Regions from separate parts of the Pseudazoarcus sp. NS36 genome, predicted to be linked through region 1. Evidence: predicted binding sites of a transcription regulator. Region 1 holds the regulator's gene; each other region holds the start of a gene.
What was found. The regulator sigma-54, encoded in region 1, starts transcription at its own class of promoters, with help from an activator protein. The targets are predictions, from matches to a motif close to TGGCACGCTTNCTGCTNA.

Region 2: AC6H0R_RS06985 (ammonium transporter) is a predicted target of sigma-54. The motif match lies at 4,680-4,697, and genes of this name have one in related genera.
Region 3: fliE (flagellar hook-basal body complex protein FliE) is a predicted target of sigma-54. The motif match lies at 1,265-1,282, and genes of this name have one in related genera.

The regions. Positions count from the first base shown of each region.
Region 1 is NZ_BAAKJA010000009.1:69,178-74,987, reverse strand. Features, by position in the region: gene ptsN (PTS IIA-like nitrogen regulatory protein PtsN) at 1-409, opposite strand, end outside; gene hpf (ribosome hibernation-promoting factor, HPF/YfiA family) at 557-886, opposite strand; gene AC6H0R_RS14290 (RNA polymerase factor sigma-54) at 913-2,355, opposite strand; gene lptB (LPS export ABC transporter ATP-binding protein) at 2,373-3,095, opposite strand; gene AC6H0R_RS14280 (regulatory protein RecX) at 3,082-3,537, opposite strand; gene recA (recombinase RecA) at 3,537-4,568, opposite strand; gene AC6H0R_RS14270 (CinA family protein) at 4,633-5,139, opposite strand; gene AC6H0R_RS14265 (phosphatidylglycerophosphatase A family protein) at 5,136-5,615, opposite strand; gene thiL (thiamine-phosphate kinase) at 5,618-5,810, opposite strand, start outside.
Region 2 is NZ_BAAKJA010000003.1:356,484-362,293, forward strand. Features, by position in the region: gene AC6H0R_RS06955 (class I SAM-dependent methyltransferase) at 1-518, opposite strand, end outside; gene trxA (thioredoxin) at 612-983, opposite strand; gene AC6H0R_RS06965 (DUF924 family protein) at 1,117-1,656, shown strand; gene AC6H0R_RS06970 (cupin domain-containing protein) at 1,656-2,039, shown strand; gene AC6H0R_RS06975 (oxygen-binding di-iron domain-containing protein) at 2,135-2,914, shown strand; gene AC6H0R_RS06980 (methyltransferase family protein) at 2,916-3,368, opposite strand; gene AC6H0R_RS06985 (ammonium transporter) at 3,440-4,642, opposite strand; gene AC6H0R_RS06990 (TonB-dependent receptor) at 4,930-5,810, shown strand, end outside.
Region 3 is NZ_BAAKJA010000002.1:257,038-262,847, forward strand. Features, by position in the region: gene AC6H0R_RS04340 (flagellar brake protein) at 23-823, shown strand; gene fliE (flagellar hook-basal body complex protein FliE) at 900-1,220, opposite strand; gene AC6H0R_RS04350 (sigma-54-dependent transcriptional regulator) at 1,363-2,721, opposite strand; gene AC6H0R_RS04355 (sensor histidine kinase) at 2,714-3,874, opposite strand; gene fliF (flagellar basal-body MS-ring/collar protein FliF) at 4,015-5,682, shown strand; gene fliG (flagellar motor switch protein FliG) at 5,679-5,810, shown strand, end outside.

The DNA.
Region 1 (5,810 bases):
ACGCGTCCTGCAGCTGGTCGCGGAAACCGGCGTCACTGAACATCTGCGCCAGTTCGGACAACAGTTGCAGGTGTTGCTCGTTGGCCTGCTCGGGCACCAGCAGCACAAACAGCATGCCCACCGGGCGGCTGTCCGGAGCGTCGAACTGGACGGGCTCGGACAGGCGGATGAAGGCACCAGCGGCTTTCTTCAGGCCCTTGATACGTCCGTGCGGAATCGCGATGCCCTGGCCGAGGCCGGTGGAACCGAGGCGTTCGCGCGCAAACAGGCTGTCGAACACGTCGCTGCGGCCAATGCCCTGGTTGTTCTCGAACAACAGGCCGGCCTGTTCGAATACGCGCTTCTTGCTGCTCGCTTCGAGGTCGATGACGACGTTTTCGGTGGGGAGAAGTTCGGCGATCAGACTCATTTCAGGACTTGCCGCGGGTCGCCGCACAGGATGCGGAGCGCGCGGATGGGCTGGGTTGCGGGGAGTGCGCCGGGCACCGGATGAAGGGCGCGATTATAAACACTCCCCGCGGTAAGTACAGGAACTATTGTGCGCTGCAGCGAGGGATTATTCCTCTTCGGCAGCGGCCTGATGCTTGAGTGCATCGTGGCCGTGATCCTGCACTTTCTGCTTGTGCTTGATGACCTGACGGTCGAGTTTGTCGGCCATGGCATCGATGGCGGCGTACAGGTCGGCGTCCTCGGCTTCGACGAAAAGGTCTTTGCCGCGGACGTGCAGCGTGACCTCGGCCTTCTGTACCAGCTTCTCGACGGAGAGGATGACGTTGATGCTGGTGACGTTGTCGAAGTGCCGGATGACGCGATCGATCTTGCCCGTGACGTGGTCGCGGATGGCCGGGGTGACTTCAACGTGATGTCCGGTGATGTTCAGATTCATGATCGCTCCTCGCGTCGTGAGTGGGGTCAGATCGACTTTCGTTGACTGACGGGTGGAATGTTCAGCGATTCGCGGTACTTGGCGATCGTACGGCGGGCAACGACGATGCCCTGTTGCCCGAGCAGATCCGTGATGCGCGAATCGGAGAGGGGTTTCTTCTTGTCCTCGGCCTCGACCAGCTGGCGGATCAGGGCGCGTATCGCGGTCGACGATGCAGCTCCGCCGGTATCCGTGGAAACATGGCTGCCGAAGAAGTATTTCAGTTCGAACACGCCGCGTGGCGTGGACATGTACTTCTGCGTGGTCACCCGCGAGATGGTCGACTCGTGCAGTTCGAGCTCGTCCGCGATCTCTCGCAGGGTCAGCGGCCGCATTGCCACGTCTCCATATTCAAAGAACTGGCGCTGCTGGTCAACGATTGCCTGCGATACGCGCAGGATGGTGTCGAAGCGCTGCTGCACGTTCTTGATCAGCCAGCGCGCTTCCTGCAGCTGTCCCGCCAGTGCGCCGGCCGATCCGCGGTTTTGTTGCAGGATGCTGGCGTAGAGCTGATTTACGCGCAGTTTCGGCATGGCTTCGCCGTTGAGACTGGCGACCCATCGGTTGCGCAGCTTGCGCACCACCACGTCGGGCACGATGTAGCCGGTGTCGTCGGCGCCGTACTGCAGGCCGGGATGCGGGTTGAGGCTGCAGATCAGTGCCTGCGCCTCGCGCAGTGCGTCCTCGCTGCAGCCGGTGGCGCGGCGGATGCGCACGAAGTTGCGCTCGGCCAGCAATTCGAGGTGTTCGCGCACGATGATCAGGGCAAGGTCGCGCGTTGCGCTGGCCGGCAGCGCGCGCAGTTGAAGCGCCAGACATTCGGACGGCGTGCGCGCCGCGATGCCGGCCGGCTCCAGGCTCTGCACCTGATTCAAGGCAATCTGCAGGTCGTCGAGTTCGATCTCGAAGTCTTCGGGGATGACTTCGATGAGCTCTTCCAGCGACTGGTGCAGGTAACCGTCGTCGTCCAGCGCCTCGATGATGAAGCGTGCCAGCAGGCGGTCGCGGTCACTCATCGGCGACAGGCTGATCTGGCTGTTGAGGTGGTCGCGCAGGCTGATCGAGGCGGCCTGGATGTCCTGGTAGTCGCGGTCGTCCTCGTCGTCACGGCTGCGCGAGCCGCCGCTGCCCCAGTCGCCCGAGGCTTCGGCGAAATCCATCGGCGAGCTGTCGGTTTCGGGGGCGTCTCGCTCGGCCGCTTCCTGCGGGGTGTCGGCGCTGGTCGTGGTTTCGCCGGAGACTTCGCCGCGCGGCGGAGGCGGTGGCGTCTCGTCGCCGTCTTCGCGTTCGAGCAGCGGATTGTCGGCGAGGAAGCGTTCGATCTCCTGATTCAGCTCGATCGTCGACAGTTGCAGCAGCTTGATTGACTGCTGCAACTGCGGTGTCAGCGTGAGGGACTGAGAGAGCTTGAGCTGGAGGGATTGCTTCATCTTGCTGCCGGCAGCATTTACAGCCGGAAATGCTCCCCGAGATAGACCTGACGCACGCGCTCGTCGTCGATGATCTCTTCGGGCTTGCCGCCCGCGAGCACCGTGCCGTCGCTGAGGATGTAGGCGTGGTCGCAGATGCCCAGCGTCTCGCGCACGTTGTGGTCGGTGATCAGCACGCCGATGCCGCGTTCCTTGAGGTAACGGATGATTTTCTGGATGTCGAGCACGGCAATTGGGTCGACGCCGGCAAAGGGTTCGTCGAGCAGGATCAGCCGCGGACTGGTGGCCAAGGCGCGGGCAATCTCGCAGCGTCGGCGCTCGCCGCCCGACAGCGAGACGGCCATGTTGTCGGCCAGGTGGGAGATGCCGAGCTCTTCGAGCAGCTCGCCCAGCCGAAGGTCGATTGCGGCGCGCTCCAGCCCCTGCAACTCGAGCACGGCCCGTACGTTGTCGGCCACGCTGAGGCGGCGGAACACGCTCATTTCCTGCGGCAGGTAAGACATGCCCATGCGCGCGCGGGTGTGGATCGGGTCGTGTGTCAGGTCGTTGCCGTCGAGCCGGATGCTGCCGGCATCACAGCTCACCAGGCCGACGATCATGTAGAAGCAGGTGGTCTTGCCGGCGCCGTTCGGGCCCAGCAGGCCGACGACTTCGCCAGCCCCGACTTCCAGGCTGACATCGCGCACGACTTCGCGCGATTTGTAGCTTTTGCGCAGCCCCGACACTTCAAGAAGACTCATTCGGAACCTCTTTGAGCAACCTTGTGATTACTTCACTGGAAAATCCGCGGCTCTGCAGGAACCGCGCCTGACGCGCCCATTCCCTGCGGTCTGCGGCGACGCTGCCGAACTTCGCAACCCATACTGCGCGAGCGCGCTCCATGTCGCCGTCCAGCTCGCCGTGGGTCAGAGCTTCGGCCACCGTATCGGCGTCCACACCCCGCCGTGCCAGTTCCATCTTGAGCCGTGCCGTGCCGAAACGCCCGGCTTTGCTCCGCACCCACATTTCGGCGAAGCGCTGGTCTGACTGCAGGCCCAGTTCGGCCATGCGATCAAGCGTGGCGTGTACTTCCTCGGGGGTGCCGAGCGCGGCCAGCTTGCGTTCGAGCTCGGCGCGCGAATGATCGCGCATCGCAAGCAGGCGGAGGGCTTTCTGACGCAGCCGGTCCGCCGCTTCCGTCATCAGGCTTCCGTTGCGGGGGAGGCCTCGACCGTCGCCATTTCCTTCATGCCGAGCGCGGCGCGCACCTTGTTCTCGATCTCGCGCGAGAGCTGCGGATTGGCTTTCAGGAATTCGCGCACGTTGTCCTTGCCCTGGCCGATCTTGTCGCCGTTGTAGGCATACCAGGCGCCGGACTTGTCGACGATTTTGTGCTCCACGCCGAGGTCAATGACCTCGCCTTCGCGCGAAATGCCGGTGCCGTAGAGGATGTCGAAGTGCGCTTCGCGGAACGGCGGTGCAACCTTGTTCTTGACGACCTTGACGCGCGTTTCCGAGCCGACAACCTCGTCACCACGCTTGATCGCGCCGGTACGACGGATGTCCAGACGCACGCTCGAATAGAACTTGAGCGCGTTGCCGCCGGTGGTGGTCTCCGGGCTGCCGAACATCACGCCGATCTTCATGCGGATCTGGTTGATGAAGATCACCAGCGTGTTGGTGCGCTTGATGTTGGCGGTGAGCTTGCGCAGCGCCTGGCTCATCAGGCGGGCTTGCAGGCCGGGCAGCTGGTCGCCCATCTCGCCTTCGATTTCGGCCTTGGGCGTGAGCGCGGCGACCGAGTCGATGACGACCATGTCGACGCCGCCCGAGCGCACCAGCATGTCGGCAATTTCAAGGGCCTGTTCGCCAGTGTCGGGCTGCGAAATCAGCAGGTCAGCAATGGTCACACCCAGCTTCTCGGCGTAGCCCACGTCGAGTGCGTGCTCGGCGTCGATGAAGGCTGCCGTGCCGCCGAGCCGCTGCATCTCGGCGATGACCTGCAGCGTCAGCGTGGTCTTGCCGGACGATTCCGGGCCGTAGATCTCGACCACCCGGCCGCGCGGCAGGCCACCCAGGCCCAGCGCGATGTCCAGCCCGAGCGAGCCGGTGGAGACGGTCTGGATGTCGCGCTCGGGACTGTCGTCGCCCATGCGCATGATCGATCCCTTGCCGAACTGGCGCTCGATCTGCTGCAGCGCTGCGGCGAGTGCCTTGGCCTTGTTGTCGTCCATATCGTGTCCTTGCGTAAAGTGGAGGAAATTATGGCACAGAGATTGCATGTGCGCGGGGTCGCGCTCAGCCGATCAATGTTTCCGCGTGCCCTTTGAGTTCGCACAGTGCGTGGAGCACCGTTTGCAGCCGCACCGCACGGCGGTCGCCGCTGAAATGCCGTGTTTCGCAGACAATGCCGCCGCCGCGCACGGCCCATGCGAAGCACACCGTGCCGACCGGTTTGCCGGGTGTCGCGCCGCCGGGGCCGGCAATGCCTGACACCGCCAGCGCGACCTGCGCAACGCTGCCTTCCAGTGCGCCGGCTGCCATCTCGCGCACCACCTGCTCGCTCACCGCGCCATGCAGCACGATGCTGTCGTGCGAGACACCGAGCATGTCTTCCTTGGCGGCATACGAGTAGGTTACGAAGCCGCGGTCGAACCACTCCGAACTGCCGGCAATCTCCGTGACCGCAGTCGAGATCCAGCCGCCGGTGCAGGATTCGGCGGTGGCCAGCATCCAGCCCCGCGCGCGCAGCCATGCGCCGACTTCGCTGGCCAGCGCCTCGAGTGACACGTCGCCCCCGCTCATCCGAACAGCCTCACCAGAATCGCCAGCACCAGCAGCGCGTAGCCGGCGGCAACGATGTCGTCGATCATCACGCCGAAGCCGCCCTTGAAGGCCGCTTCGACGTTGCGTACCGGCGGTGGTTTGACGATGTCAAAGAAGCGGAACAGCGCGACCGCAACCGCCTGCCACAGCAGTGTTGGCGGCGCAAACAGCAGCACCAGCCAGATTGCGACCATCTCGTCCCACACGATCGCGCCGTGGTCCGGCACGCCCAGTGCGCGCCCGGTGCGTCCGGCAGCGAGTACACCGCCGATGAAGAAGACCACCAGCAGCCCGATCAACATGCCATCGGACATCGACCAGGACAGGGCCGGAAACAGCAGCCAGCCGAGCAAGGTGCCAAAGGTGCCGGGCGCTTTAGGCGCCAGGCCCGAGCCGAAGCCAAGCGCGATGAAGTGCGAGGGGTGGGCGAGCAGGAAGCGCAGGGTGGGTCGCATGATCAGGCGAAGTGGTCGTAGCCGCCGGCGCTGCCGATACGGCCGTCTGCTTCGATGATGCGCAGACCGGGGGTGGATTGGATGCGTCCGATGCGCGTCATCGGTAGTCCGATACGGGCGGCGACGTCGTTGATGTCGGCGCGGCGTTGCGGTGAAGCAGTGAACAGCAGTTCGTAGTCGTCGCCGCCCGACAGG
Region 2 (5,810 bases), on a different contig from region 1:
GCGTGTGGCAGCGTCAGGCGCGCATTCCAGCGGCGGGCAAGCCACGCAAAACTGGAGTCCGAGAAGAATACGACATGCGTGGGGTCGCGGCGGTAGTTCCAGGCGCGAAAACGTGTGTCGTCGAGCACGCGCCCGGTCTGGATGACCAGTGCGCCACCGCTGGAAAGCATGTCCCACAGCCGATCGAGCTCCTCGCGGGGCGAGAACAGGTGCTCGGCCACTTCGGTGCAGGTGATGAAGTCGTAGCGGCGTGCGAACACGGCGCGATCGTCACGGTAAAAAGCGTCGTAGGCATCCATCCGGAAGCCCGCTTCGCCGGCCATGGCCGTCAGGGCCGGGCCGGGGCCGCAACCGAAATCGAGGCCTCGGGCGGGTGGTGTGAAGCGCTGCTTCACGACGTCCAGCGTGCGTGTGAGAAAGGCGCGATAGCGCGCATCTGCGGGGTCGTTCTCGTGCAGGTCGTAGTACGTGCGCTCGGCGCGGTGTTCAAGTCGCAAGGCCGGGTCGAGGAACACCATCGCGCATGCGCCGCAGCGAAAATAAAGCCGCCCGTCGCAATCGATCGGGCGGCTGTCGGTTGCCGCACACAAGGGGCAGGCAGGGGGCACGCGTCAGCCGAGCTGGTCGGGTTCGTCTTCGGCTTCGGCGCGTACCTTGTCCATGTCGAGCTCGCGTACGCCCGCGATCACGCGTTCGAGCGAATTGGCCGGTAGCGCACCGGACTGGCGGAACACCATTACGCCGTCGCGGATGGCGGCGATGGTGGGAATGGAGCGGATCTGGAAGGCGGAGGCCAGCTCGCGTTGTGCTTCGGTGTCGATCTTGCCGAAGACCACGTCGGGATGGGCTTCCGAGGCGGCCTCGAAGGTCGGCGCGAAGCCGCGGCAAGGGCCGCACCATTCGGCCCAGAAGTCGAGCAATACGATGCCGCCCGCACCGACGATGTCGTTGAAGTTCTCAGCAGTGATCTCGCGTGTGGCCATGGCGACCTCCATTCGTGATTTCTGACGCCAATCATAGTGCCCCTCACGTGGGGCGCGCGTCATTCGGAACAGTGTATCGGAGCATGTTGTCGATTAGGCTCACCCTTATTGTCACGTTGAAACGAGCGCGCCCATGAACGCTGAAGACATCCTGCACTACTGGTTTGAAGAACTCCAGCCACGCGACTGGTGGCGCAAGGACGAGGATATCGATCGAACCATTACGCAGCGCTTTGGCGTCACCCTGACGGTGGCCGTGCGTGGCGAGCTGTTCGCCTGGCGGGATACGCCGCGTGGCCGGCTGGCCGAGATCATCGTGCTCGATCAGTTCTCGCGTCACATCCATCGCGACACGCCGGCGGCCTTCGCGGCCGATGCGATTGCGCTGGTACTGGCGCAGGAAGCCGTGCGCGCTGGCGCAGACCGCAGCCTGGTCGGCGCCGAACGCGCTTTCCTGTACATGCCCTACATGCACAGCGAATCACGTGCGATGCAGGCCGTCGCCATCGGTCTGTTCGACCAGCCCGGGCTTGAGGACAACCTGCGCTTCGCGCATGCGCACCGCGACATCATCGAGCGCTTCGGCCGCTACCCGCACCGCAACCGCATCCTCGGGCGGACAAGCACGCCGGAAGAGGAGACTTTCCTGCAGCAACCGGGGTCGGGCTTCTGATGCGCGCGATGATCCGGCATGAGCATGGCGGCGAGTATTTCTTCCGCGAGGGCTGCTACATCACCGAGTGGTCGAACAGTGCCGACGACCCCGCCTTGTCGGTGGCGCGGGCGCGCGTCGAACCGGGCGTGATGACGCGCTGGCGCCGGCTGGCCGGGGTGACCGAGCGCTATGTCGTTCTGTCGGGCGAGGGGCGGGTGGAACTGGGCGACGCGGCGGGGCGCATGGTCGAGGCGGTCGGGCCGGGCAGCGTGGCGATCATTCCGCCCGGCATGCCGCAGCGCATTGCCAATACCGGCAGCGCGGATCTGGTCTTTCTCGCGCTGTGTACCCCGCGCTTCACGCCCGACGGCTATGCGGAGTGCGCGCCCGACGAGGTTTGACCTCGATCAAAGGCGGTGCATTCGGCCAAAAAGACCCTGCTGCTGTCCCGTATATTCCGGGCTTCGCCGCACGCGCGGTGCCTTGCGGAAGCCCCATGGCTGTCGAGCTCTTCAACAACGGCAAGCACGCCTGTCTCGCCTTCTACGACCTCGTCGACGAAGAGGGAGACCATGCGGTCCAGTCCAACCAGTTCCTCGTCGTAGACAGCGGGCACGGCGCGCTCATCGACCCCGGCGGCAACATGACCCACGCCGGGTTGCTGATGGGCATGCAGCGCTACTTCCCGTCACGCAATCTGGACTACATCCTGGCCTCGCACGCCGATCCGGACATCATCGCCTCGCTCAACAAGTGGATGATCGCCACGCCGTGCAAGGTGCTGATCTCGGAGCTGTGGGTGCGCTTTCTGCCGCATTTCACGTCGGGCAAGGACTACTCCGCGCGCATCGCGGGTATCCCCGATGCGGGCATGCACATCCGCCTGGGCCAGTCCGATCTGGTGGCCGTACCGGCCCACTTCATGCACTCGGAGGGCAACTTCCAGTTCTACGATCCGGTGTCGAAGATCCTGTTTTCGGGTGACATGGGCGCTTCCATGATCGACCACGACGAGGCGGCCGCGCCGGTGCGCGACTTCGATGCCCACGTGCGCCACATGCACGGCTTTCACAGCCGCTACATGGTGTCGAACAAGATCTGCCGCTTCTGGGCCAACATGGTGCGCACGCTGGATGTGGAGATGATCGTGCCGCAGCACGGCGCGCGCTTCGAGGGCAAGGCGATGGTCGAGCGCTTCCTGCAATGGATCGAGAATCTGCCCTGCGGCGTAGATCGGATGACGCAGGAACACTACCGCGTGCCGAAGGCCGCGTGACTTACAGCCAGCGGCGCACGCGTCGGCAGTAGTCCTCGAAGCTCGCGCCAAAGCGCGCCCGCAGCGCGGACTCTTCGGCACGGATCTGGACCAGCGTGATCCATACGAAGAACAGCGCTGTCAGCGTCAGCGCCGCCGCATTACCCAGCCACAGGCCCCAGGCCGTGAGCCACAGCAGGTCACCGAGGTAGATCGGGTTACGCGAGTGTGCGAACACGCCGGTGGTGACGAGCTGTGAGGCCCGCTCCGGGCGTACCGGGTTGACGGTGGTGCGCGCCCGCAGAAAGGCCCATACCGCCAGCAGCATCAGCACCAGTCCGCACAGCGCCAGCGCTGCAACGGCCCATTCGCGCAGCGGCGGTTCGAAGCGTGCGCGCGGCAAGGCCGAGTCGGTCAGCCACATCAGCGTGGCCACCAGCGCGGCAATCACCGGGGGCGGAATCAGGGTCTGCATCGGCTTCCTCAAAAACGCAACGGCCACGGGCATGATACCCGTGGCCGTTTTCCCTGCAGCCAGGGCTACGTTCAGAAGCTGGCGTCGCGCTCCGGCGTGGCCGAGATCTTGTGGATCGACAGGTCGGCGCCCTGGAACTCCTGCTCCTGATCGAGTCGCAGACCGACCAGCAGCTTGATCACCCCATACACCAGCAGTCCGCCGCCGAAGGCGAAGACGATGCCGGCCAGCGAGCCGACCAGCTGTGACATGAAGCTCACGCCGCCCAGACCGCCCAGCGCTGTGCTGCCGAAGATGCCGGCAGCGATGCCGCCCCAGGCACCGCACAGGCCGTGCAGCGGCCACACGCCGAGTACGTCGTCGATCTTCCAGCGGTTCTGCGTGATGGTGAAGAGTTGTACGAACAGCACGCCGGCCACCAGGCCGATGGCCAGCGCGCCGATGGGGTGCACGATGTCGGAGCCGGCACAGATCGCCACCAGTCCAGCCAGCGGGCCGTTGTGCACGAAGCCCGGGTCGTTGCGTCCGGCGACCAGCGCCGCGAGCGTGCCGCCGACCATGGCCATCACCGAATTCACCGCCACCAGACCGCTGATGCCTTCGACCGTCTGTGCGCTCATGACGTTGAAGCCGAACCAGCCCACCGTCAGGATCCATGCGCCCAGCGCGAGGAAGGGGATGCTGGAGGGCGGATGCGCGGCAATGCCGCCGCTCTTGTTGTAGCGGCCACTGCGCGCGCCGAGCAGCAGCACCGCCGCCAGCGCGATCCAGCCACCCACGGCATGCACGACGATGCTGCCGGCAAAGTCGTGGAAGGTGGCGCCGAAGCTGGCCTCAAGCCAATCCTGAAAGCCGAAGTTGCCGTTCCACACGATGCCCTCGAAGAACGGGTACACCAGCCCGACCAACAGCGCGGTGGCGGCCAGTTGCGGGTAAAAGCGTGCACGCTCGGCGATGCCGCCCGAGACGATGGCGGGAATGGCGGCAGCGAAGGTCATCAGGAAGAAGAACTTGACGAGGTCGTAGCCGCTCTTGTCGGTCAGCGCCTCGGCGCTGGCGAAGAAGTCGATGCCATAGGCCACGGCGTAACCGACGAAGAAGTAGGCGACGGCCGAGACGCTGAAGTCCACGATGATCTTCACCAATGCGTTGACCTGATTCTTCTTGCGCACGGTGCCGACTTCGAGGAAGGCAAAGCCGGCGTGCATCGCAAGCACCATGATGGCGCCCAGCAGCACGAACAACACGTCGGCCGAGGTCTGGAACTGTTCCATGACGAAAACCCCTTTGAAATCTGGATGTGGCGTGCATTTAGCACGTCGCGTGCCAATCTGAAGCACTTATATGGATCAATGACTTGCGCGCAGGCGCGGTGCATGCGCCGGAAATCATGCCTCATATGAGTGCATTGCAACGCATCTATGCATCATGTCGGTGCGCAGCGCCCCGTTCGTGGGCGTGTGTGCTCCGCAGCGGTGCATGGCCGTTCATGCCTCAGCACGACGCGCTGGCGTATCATGGCGCGCTGCAACATGCGACGACATGACCCGGAGTCACCGCCATGCAGGAACGCGATACCAAGCTCTCCACCGATCAGAAGGCCTTGGCCGTCAATCTGGACGAACGCAGCTACGGCTCGATCGTCGAGATCGGCGCCGGTCAGGAAGTGGCGCGCCGCTTCTTCCAGGCCGGCGCCGCTGCCGGTACCGTGGCCAAAACCATGTCGGCCTACGACATGGCCGTGTCGGATGACATCTATGGTCCGGTCGACCGTTATGTCAGCCGTGCGCGGCTGGGGCAGATGCTGGAGCGCGAATTTGCGCAGGTCGTGAATCGCCTGTCGGCCAAGCGCGAGCCGACCACGCAGTTCTTTGCCTACGCCGCGACGGTCACCGCACGCAGCTTCCGACAGCAGAACGAATGCCATGGCTGGATCGGCCTGCGCTTGCAGCACGCCCCCGGCGCCGAGCCGAGCGACATCGTGCTGCATGTGCGCATGCTCGATCACGACAACGCCCTGCAGTCCGACGCGCTCGGCATTCTCGGCGTGAACCTGGTGCATGGCGCGTTCTTCCACACCGCGCGGCCGGAATGGATTGTCGAAGGTCTGGCCGACAACCTCGGTTCGGAGCGCATCGAGGTCGATCTGATTCATTTCGCCGGACCGGGCTTTGAAGGTGTCGAGAACCGGCTGATGAATCTGCACCTGATCCGCAGCTGGCTCACGCGCGCGGTGGTGTTCGATCCCGAGGGCGAAGTGGTGGTGCCGGCCGAGCTGTTCTACCGCAAGCCGGTCATGGTGATGCGCGGCAGCTTCAAGCCGGTGACCAGGGTGAATGCCGACATGATGGGCGCCGGCCTCGCGCAGTTCGCGCAGGTGTCCGAAGTGGACGAGACCAAGATTCTGGCGCTCGCCGAAGTGACGATGAATTCGCTGGTTAC
Region 3 (5,810 bases), on a different contig from region 1:
AACCAGCCCACAGCCACCTCGGATGCCCGAACAGAACGAAGCCAGCGCCCACGTCGGCCTGCTGAACGCTGAACACTACGCCGACTACATGATTCGCAACAGCAGCGAGGTCATGTTGATGCTGCGCCGCATGCGCGACAGCCGGGTGCTGCTCAACGTGTTCATCGACGGTGGCCCGCATCGCTTCGTCAGTGCAGTACTGGATGCCGGTCCGCGCGGCATCGTACTCGACGCCAGTGCCGACGAACGCCTGAACAAGCACGCCGCCGCGTCCGAATTGCTCACCTGCACGGCGCAACTCGACGGCGTGCGCGTTCAGTTCGATCTGCCCGGCGCCCAGGCCGTGCTGTTCGAGAAGCTGCCGGCACTGCATGCGCAATTGCCAGGCGGCTTCATCCGTCTGCAGCGGCGAGACACCTACCGACTCTCCGTGCCGCTGCACAGCCCGGTCGGCTGTGTCGTTCGCTACCACCCGAAACGGCCCGACGACGCCCCTGCCGACGCCCCCCCGCCCGAGCCGATCATCGCCAAGCCGCGGGTGGTCGACATCAGCATGGACGGCATTGCGCTGCTCCTCGGCGAGAACGAACTCCCCCTGTCGGTGGGCATGGATCTGACCGACTGCAAACTCACGCTGCCCGACTCGGAGAGCACGCAGGTGCACCTGCGGGTACGCAACCTGCACCACAGCACCAATCCGCAGGGCGGACAGAGCGTACGTGCGGGTTGCCAGATGATTGACGTACCGGCGCGCTTCACGCAGCTGATCCAGCGCTACATCTTCAAGGTCGAACGCGAACGCCGGCTGATGGAGGCCGACTAAGCCGCCCACGGGGAGCCCGAGGCAGGCAACAAAAAACCGCCCGAAGGCGGTTTTTTTGTTTGGGCCACCGATGCACTTACATCGGCATGTTCATGATGTCCTGGTAGGCCGACACCAGTCGGTTACGCACCTGGACCATCTGCTGGAAGGACAGGCTGGCCTTCTGCAGGTTGACCATCACGTCCTGCAGGTTGGCCTCAGGATTGCCGGCGCTGAATTCCTGCGCCATGGCACGTGCCTCCCGTTGGGCAGAACTCACATCCTGCAGCGTGGATTGCAGCACCTGCGCAAAATCAACGCCGCCCTCGCCGACGGCCGGCTGGACGGAATTCGACCCCGCCGTCTTGGCGGTGGAGCGCAATTCGCCGATGAGCTGTTCGATTCCGCGAGTATCCATGTGCCCGTACCTCTCAACGGGACGATTCCGAAAGACAGTCTAGCAGAGCAATCCGCGTGCCAAAAGACGAAATGGGCCGGAAAACATGCGCTAGATCACGCCTGAAGCATTTGTATGACTTACGGCGCTACGTGCCCGTTCCTTAAACATCGTGACCTTCATCACGGTATTGCTGGAGTTTGTAGCGCAAGGTCCGCTCCGAGATACCCAGCCTTTCGACCGTCAGCTTGCGTGAGCCATTGACCTCACGCAGCGTCGAGAGAATGTGTTCGCGCTCGAGATCCTTCATGTTGTCGGGGCGCGCGGCCGGCGTCGCGGCAAAGCTTGCCGGCATGGCGGCAGACAATGGCGGCGGCAGGCTGTCGGCTGCGCCGGCCGGCAGGCACAGCGACAACGTGGCGGCGTCGATGACCTCACCCGGCGCGAGGATCAAGGCGCGCTGCATGGTGTTCTCCAGCTCACGCACGTTGCCGGGCCAGGGGTGAGTCTGCAGCAGGGCTTCGGCCGCGGCATCCAGACGCCCCGAACGGCGGATGGTGGCGGCATGCCGCGCAAGGAAATGACGCGCCAGCGGCAGGATGTCGCCGGGGCGCTCACGCAGCGGCGGAATCTGCAGCGGAAACACGTTGAGGCGGTAGAACAGGTCTTCGCGGAAGCGGCCGGCGGCCACCTCGGCAGCCATGTCGCGGTTGCTGGTGGCGAGCACGCGGATGTCCAGCGCAATCGCCTTGCGGCCGCCGACGCGCTCGACCTCGCGCTCCTGCAGTACGCGCAGCAGTTTGGCCTGCAACGCCAGCGGCATCTCGGAAATTTCGTCGAGCAGCAGCGTGCCGCCCTGGGCCTGCTCGAACTTGCCGGCCTGCGCAACCTGCGCGCCGGTGAACGAGCCCTTCTCGTAGCCGAACAGCGTGGCTTCGAGCAGGTTCTCGGGAATCGCCGCACAGTTGATCGCGACGAAGGACTGGGCCGCGCGCGGCGAATGCGCGTGGATGTAATGCGCGAACACTTCCTTGCCGGTACCGGATTCACCGTTGAGCAAGACCGTGGCATCCGACGCGGCGACGCGTGCGGCCATCTGCAGCAGCTGATGGGTGCGCGCGTCGCCGGTGACCACATCATCCCCGGACGCCGGTTGCGCAGCGTGCCGACGGACGTGGCCGAGCAAGGCGTCGGGCTCGAAGGGCTTCATCAGGAAATCGCAGGCACCGCCACGCATGGCGGCTACGGCCTTTTCGACATCACCGTAGGCGGTCATCAGCAGTACCGGCATCTGCGGCAGGCGGGCGCGGATGGCGCCGAGCAGTTCCAGGCCGTCCATCGGCTGCATGCGCAGATCGCTGATGACGAGGTTGAAGGGCTCGCGTTCGATGGCCACCAGCGCAGCCGGGCCACCATCGACACCGACAACGTGATGACCGGCAAGCTCCAGTGTCATGCACACGGCGTCGCGTAGGGCGGCATCGTCTTCGACGACGAGCAGGCGGATGGCGGATTCACTCATGCGCGGGGATTTCCTGATTGGGTTCATTGGCGGCGGTGGCCGGCAGGATCAGCGTGAAGGTGGCGCCCTTGCCGGCCGCGGAATCGAGCGCGATCTCGCCACCGTGGGCGCGCGCCACACCGCGCGCGATGGCCAGTCCGAGACCGGTACCTTCGGCGCGCGTGGTGAAAAAGGGCTCAAAGATGCGTGCCTGTTCAGCCGGCGCAATGCCCGGGCCATTGTCCGCCACGCTGAACACGATGTGATCCTTGTGGGCGAAGACTTCGATCTGCACGCGGCCGTCTTCGCCGCAGGCCTGGATGGCATTTTCCATCAGATTGGTGAGCGCGCCTGCCAGCGCCTTGCGGTCGCCGACGATCTCACTGTCGCCGCAGGCGCATTCGGCACCGAAATCGACACGGCGGGCCCGGGCTACCGGTTCCAGCGTATGCACCAGCTCACGCACCAGTTCGCATACGGCAAAGCGCTGGCGCCCGAGCTGATCGCCACGCGCAAAGCGCAGCATGTCGCTGATCAGGCGTTCGAGATAGCGCAGCCGCTCGATGGCGCGCTCGCCAACGCGCTCGCGGTCGGCTGCAGGCAGTTCGGGTTTGCGCAGGCTGGATGTGTAGAGCATGGCGGCGGAGAGCGGCGTGCGCAGCTGATGCGCCAGCCCGGCCACCATCTCGCCCATGGCGGCGAGGCGCTCGTTGCGTTCGGCATGCAGACGCATGCGATGGGCTTCGGTGACGTCGTGCAGCAAGACAATGTGCTCGTCACCCGATTCCACCGCCGCTTCGGACAGCGCCAGGCGACGCGCTCGCGCACCGTCGCCCGCGGCCACCTCGCCCGGCGTGTCGGTTGCCTGGAAGCAGGCCGCAATGGCGCTCCAGGCCAGACCCTCGCAACCCCCGCCAAGCAAGTCATGCGCGGCGCGGTTGAGCTGCACGACACGACGTTCGCGGTCGAGCACCACCACGCCGGCGGGCAGCGCACCCATCAGCACGTTCATGCGTTCGGTCAGCTGCGCGACCTGGGCCTGCAGCGCGTTGTAGGCACCGGAGAGCTCTTCGGACGCGCGCGCGAACAGCGTAAACGCCTCCGCGAGCTGCGCGGCATCAAGGCGCTGCCCGGGATCGGGTTCCGGCACGGTGAGGTCAGAGGGCTCTTTCACGGCTGGCAGAGTACTTGCTGGGTGACCTATGGTAACCGGCAAACAGGCGGCAAAAAATGCCGCTTATCCATGCTTCGCACTTGCCATGCCGCGCCCACAATGCCGCCATCCGTCAAAGCGACGTGCGAAGGAATCCGAACATGGCCACAGCCGACACCGCTCCCCAGCCCTCTCCGCAGCAGGTGATGCAGCACCTGGGCAATCTGAGCCAGCGCCAGAAACTGGCCGGCGCTGCGATCATCGCCATACTGGTGGCCTTTCTGGTCGCCACCTGGTCATGGACGCGCACGCCGGAGTACGACGTGCTGTTCGCCAATCTCGAAGAGCGCGACGGCGGTGCCATCATTGCCGCCCTGCAGCAGCAGAACGTGCCCTACAAGGTCGGACCCGGCAGCGGCACGATCATGATCCCGTCCAGCCAGGTGCACGAAGTGCGTCTGCGCATGGCCGCGGAAGGTCTGCCCAAGGGCGGGCTGGTGGGCTTCGAGGTGATGGAGAACCAGCGCCTGGGCGTGTCGCAGTTTCTCGAACAGGTGAATTACCAGCGTGCGCTCGAAGGCGAGCTGTCGCGCACCGTGCAGTCGATTTCGGCCGTGGCGGCCGCGCGCGTCCATCTGGCCATCCCGAAGCAGAGCGGCTTCCTGCGCGATGAGATGAAGCCTTCGGCCTCCGTGATGGTGAGCCTGTATCCCGGCCGCGTGCTGGATCAGGCGCAGATCGCCGGCATCGTGCACCTGGTCTCGTCGAGCGTGCCGCAGATGTCCAGCGATGGCGTCAGCGTCGTCGACCAGACCGGCAACCTGCTCACCCGCGCACCCGGCTCCATGCGCGAAGCGGGCCTGGACGCCACGCAGATCGGTTACGTGCGCGAGCTCGAATCGGGCTACCAGCGCCGCCTCGAAGCCCTGCTGACGCCGCTCGTCGGCCCCGGCAACTTCCGCGCCCAGGTTGCCGCCGATGTCGACTTCAGCCGCATCGAGGAAACGGCCGAAACCTACCGTCCGAACCCGGCGCCGGATCAGGCCATCCGCAGCCAGCAGACCTCCGAGCAGTTCAGCGGCGTGCCTGGCCCGGGCGGCGTGCCCGGCGCACTCTCCAACCAGCCACCGGTCCCCGCTACGGCCCCCATCGTCACCGGCGAAGCGGGGGGTGTCGATGGCAACGCTGCAACCGGCGACAATCGACCGGTCAATCGCAATCGCTCGGCTACACTGAATTACGAGCTTGACCGCAACATCCAGCACATCCGCCACGCCTCGGGCCAGGTGCGCAAGCTGTCGGTCGCCGTGGTGGTGCGTCAGCGCAGCGAGACCATGCCCAACGGCCAGGAGCGCAACGTCGTGCTGACGCCCGAAGAGATCACGCGTCTGACAGCCCTGATCCAGGGCGCCATCGGTTTCGACGCCGAACGCGGCGACAACGTGCAGGTGTCGAGCGCACCGTTCGCAGAAAGCGGTGATCCGGCCATGGTGCCGCTGCCGCTCTGGAAGGATCCGGACATCACCGGCCCGGCCATGATCGCACTCAAGTACCTGCTGCTGGTCGCGGCGCTGGCCTTCGCGTATTTTGCAGTGGTCAAGCCGCTCACGCGCTGGATCATCACGTCGATGCCACCGCCTCCACCGCCGAGTGACGAGGATGAAGACGAGGACTTCATGGTCAAGCTCTCGAACAAGCAAACCCACAAGTCTTTCGACCACCGGCTCGCCAACGCGCGTGAAATGGCCAAGAGCGATCCCAAGGCAGTGGCCAACCTGATCCGCGGCTGGATGGCCAGCGGCGGCGCGGGCGAGGAGAAGAAGAAATGAGTTCGGTCGACCCGGGCATCGAGAAGAGTGCCCTGCTGCTGCTCACCCTCGGCCCCGACGAGGCCGCCGAGGTGCTGCGTCACCTCGGCCCGCGCGAGGTACAGAAGCTCGGCATGGCCATGGCGTCG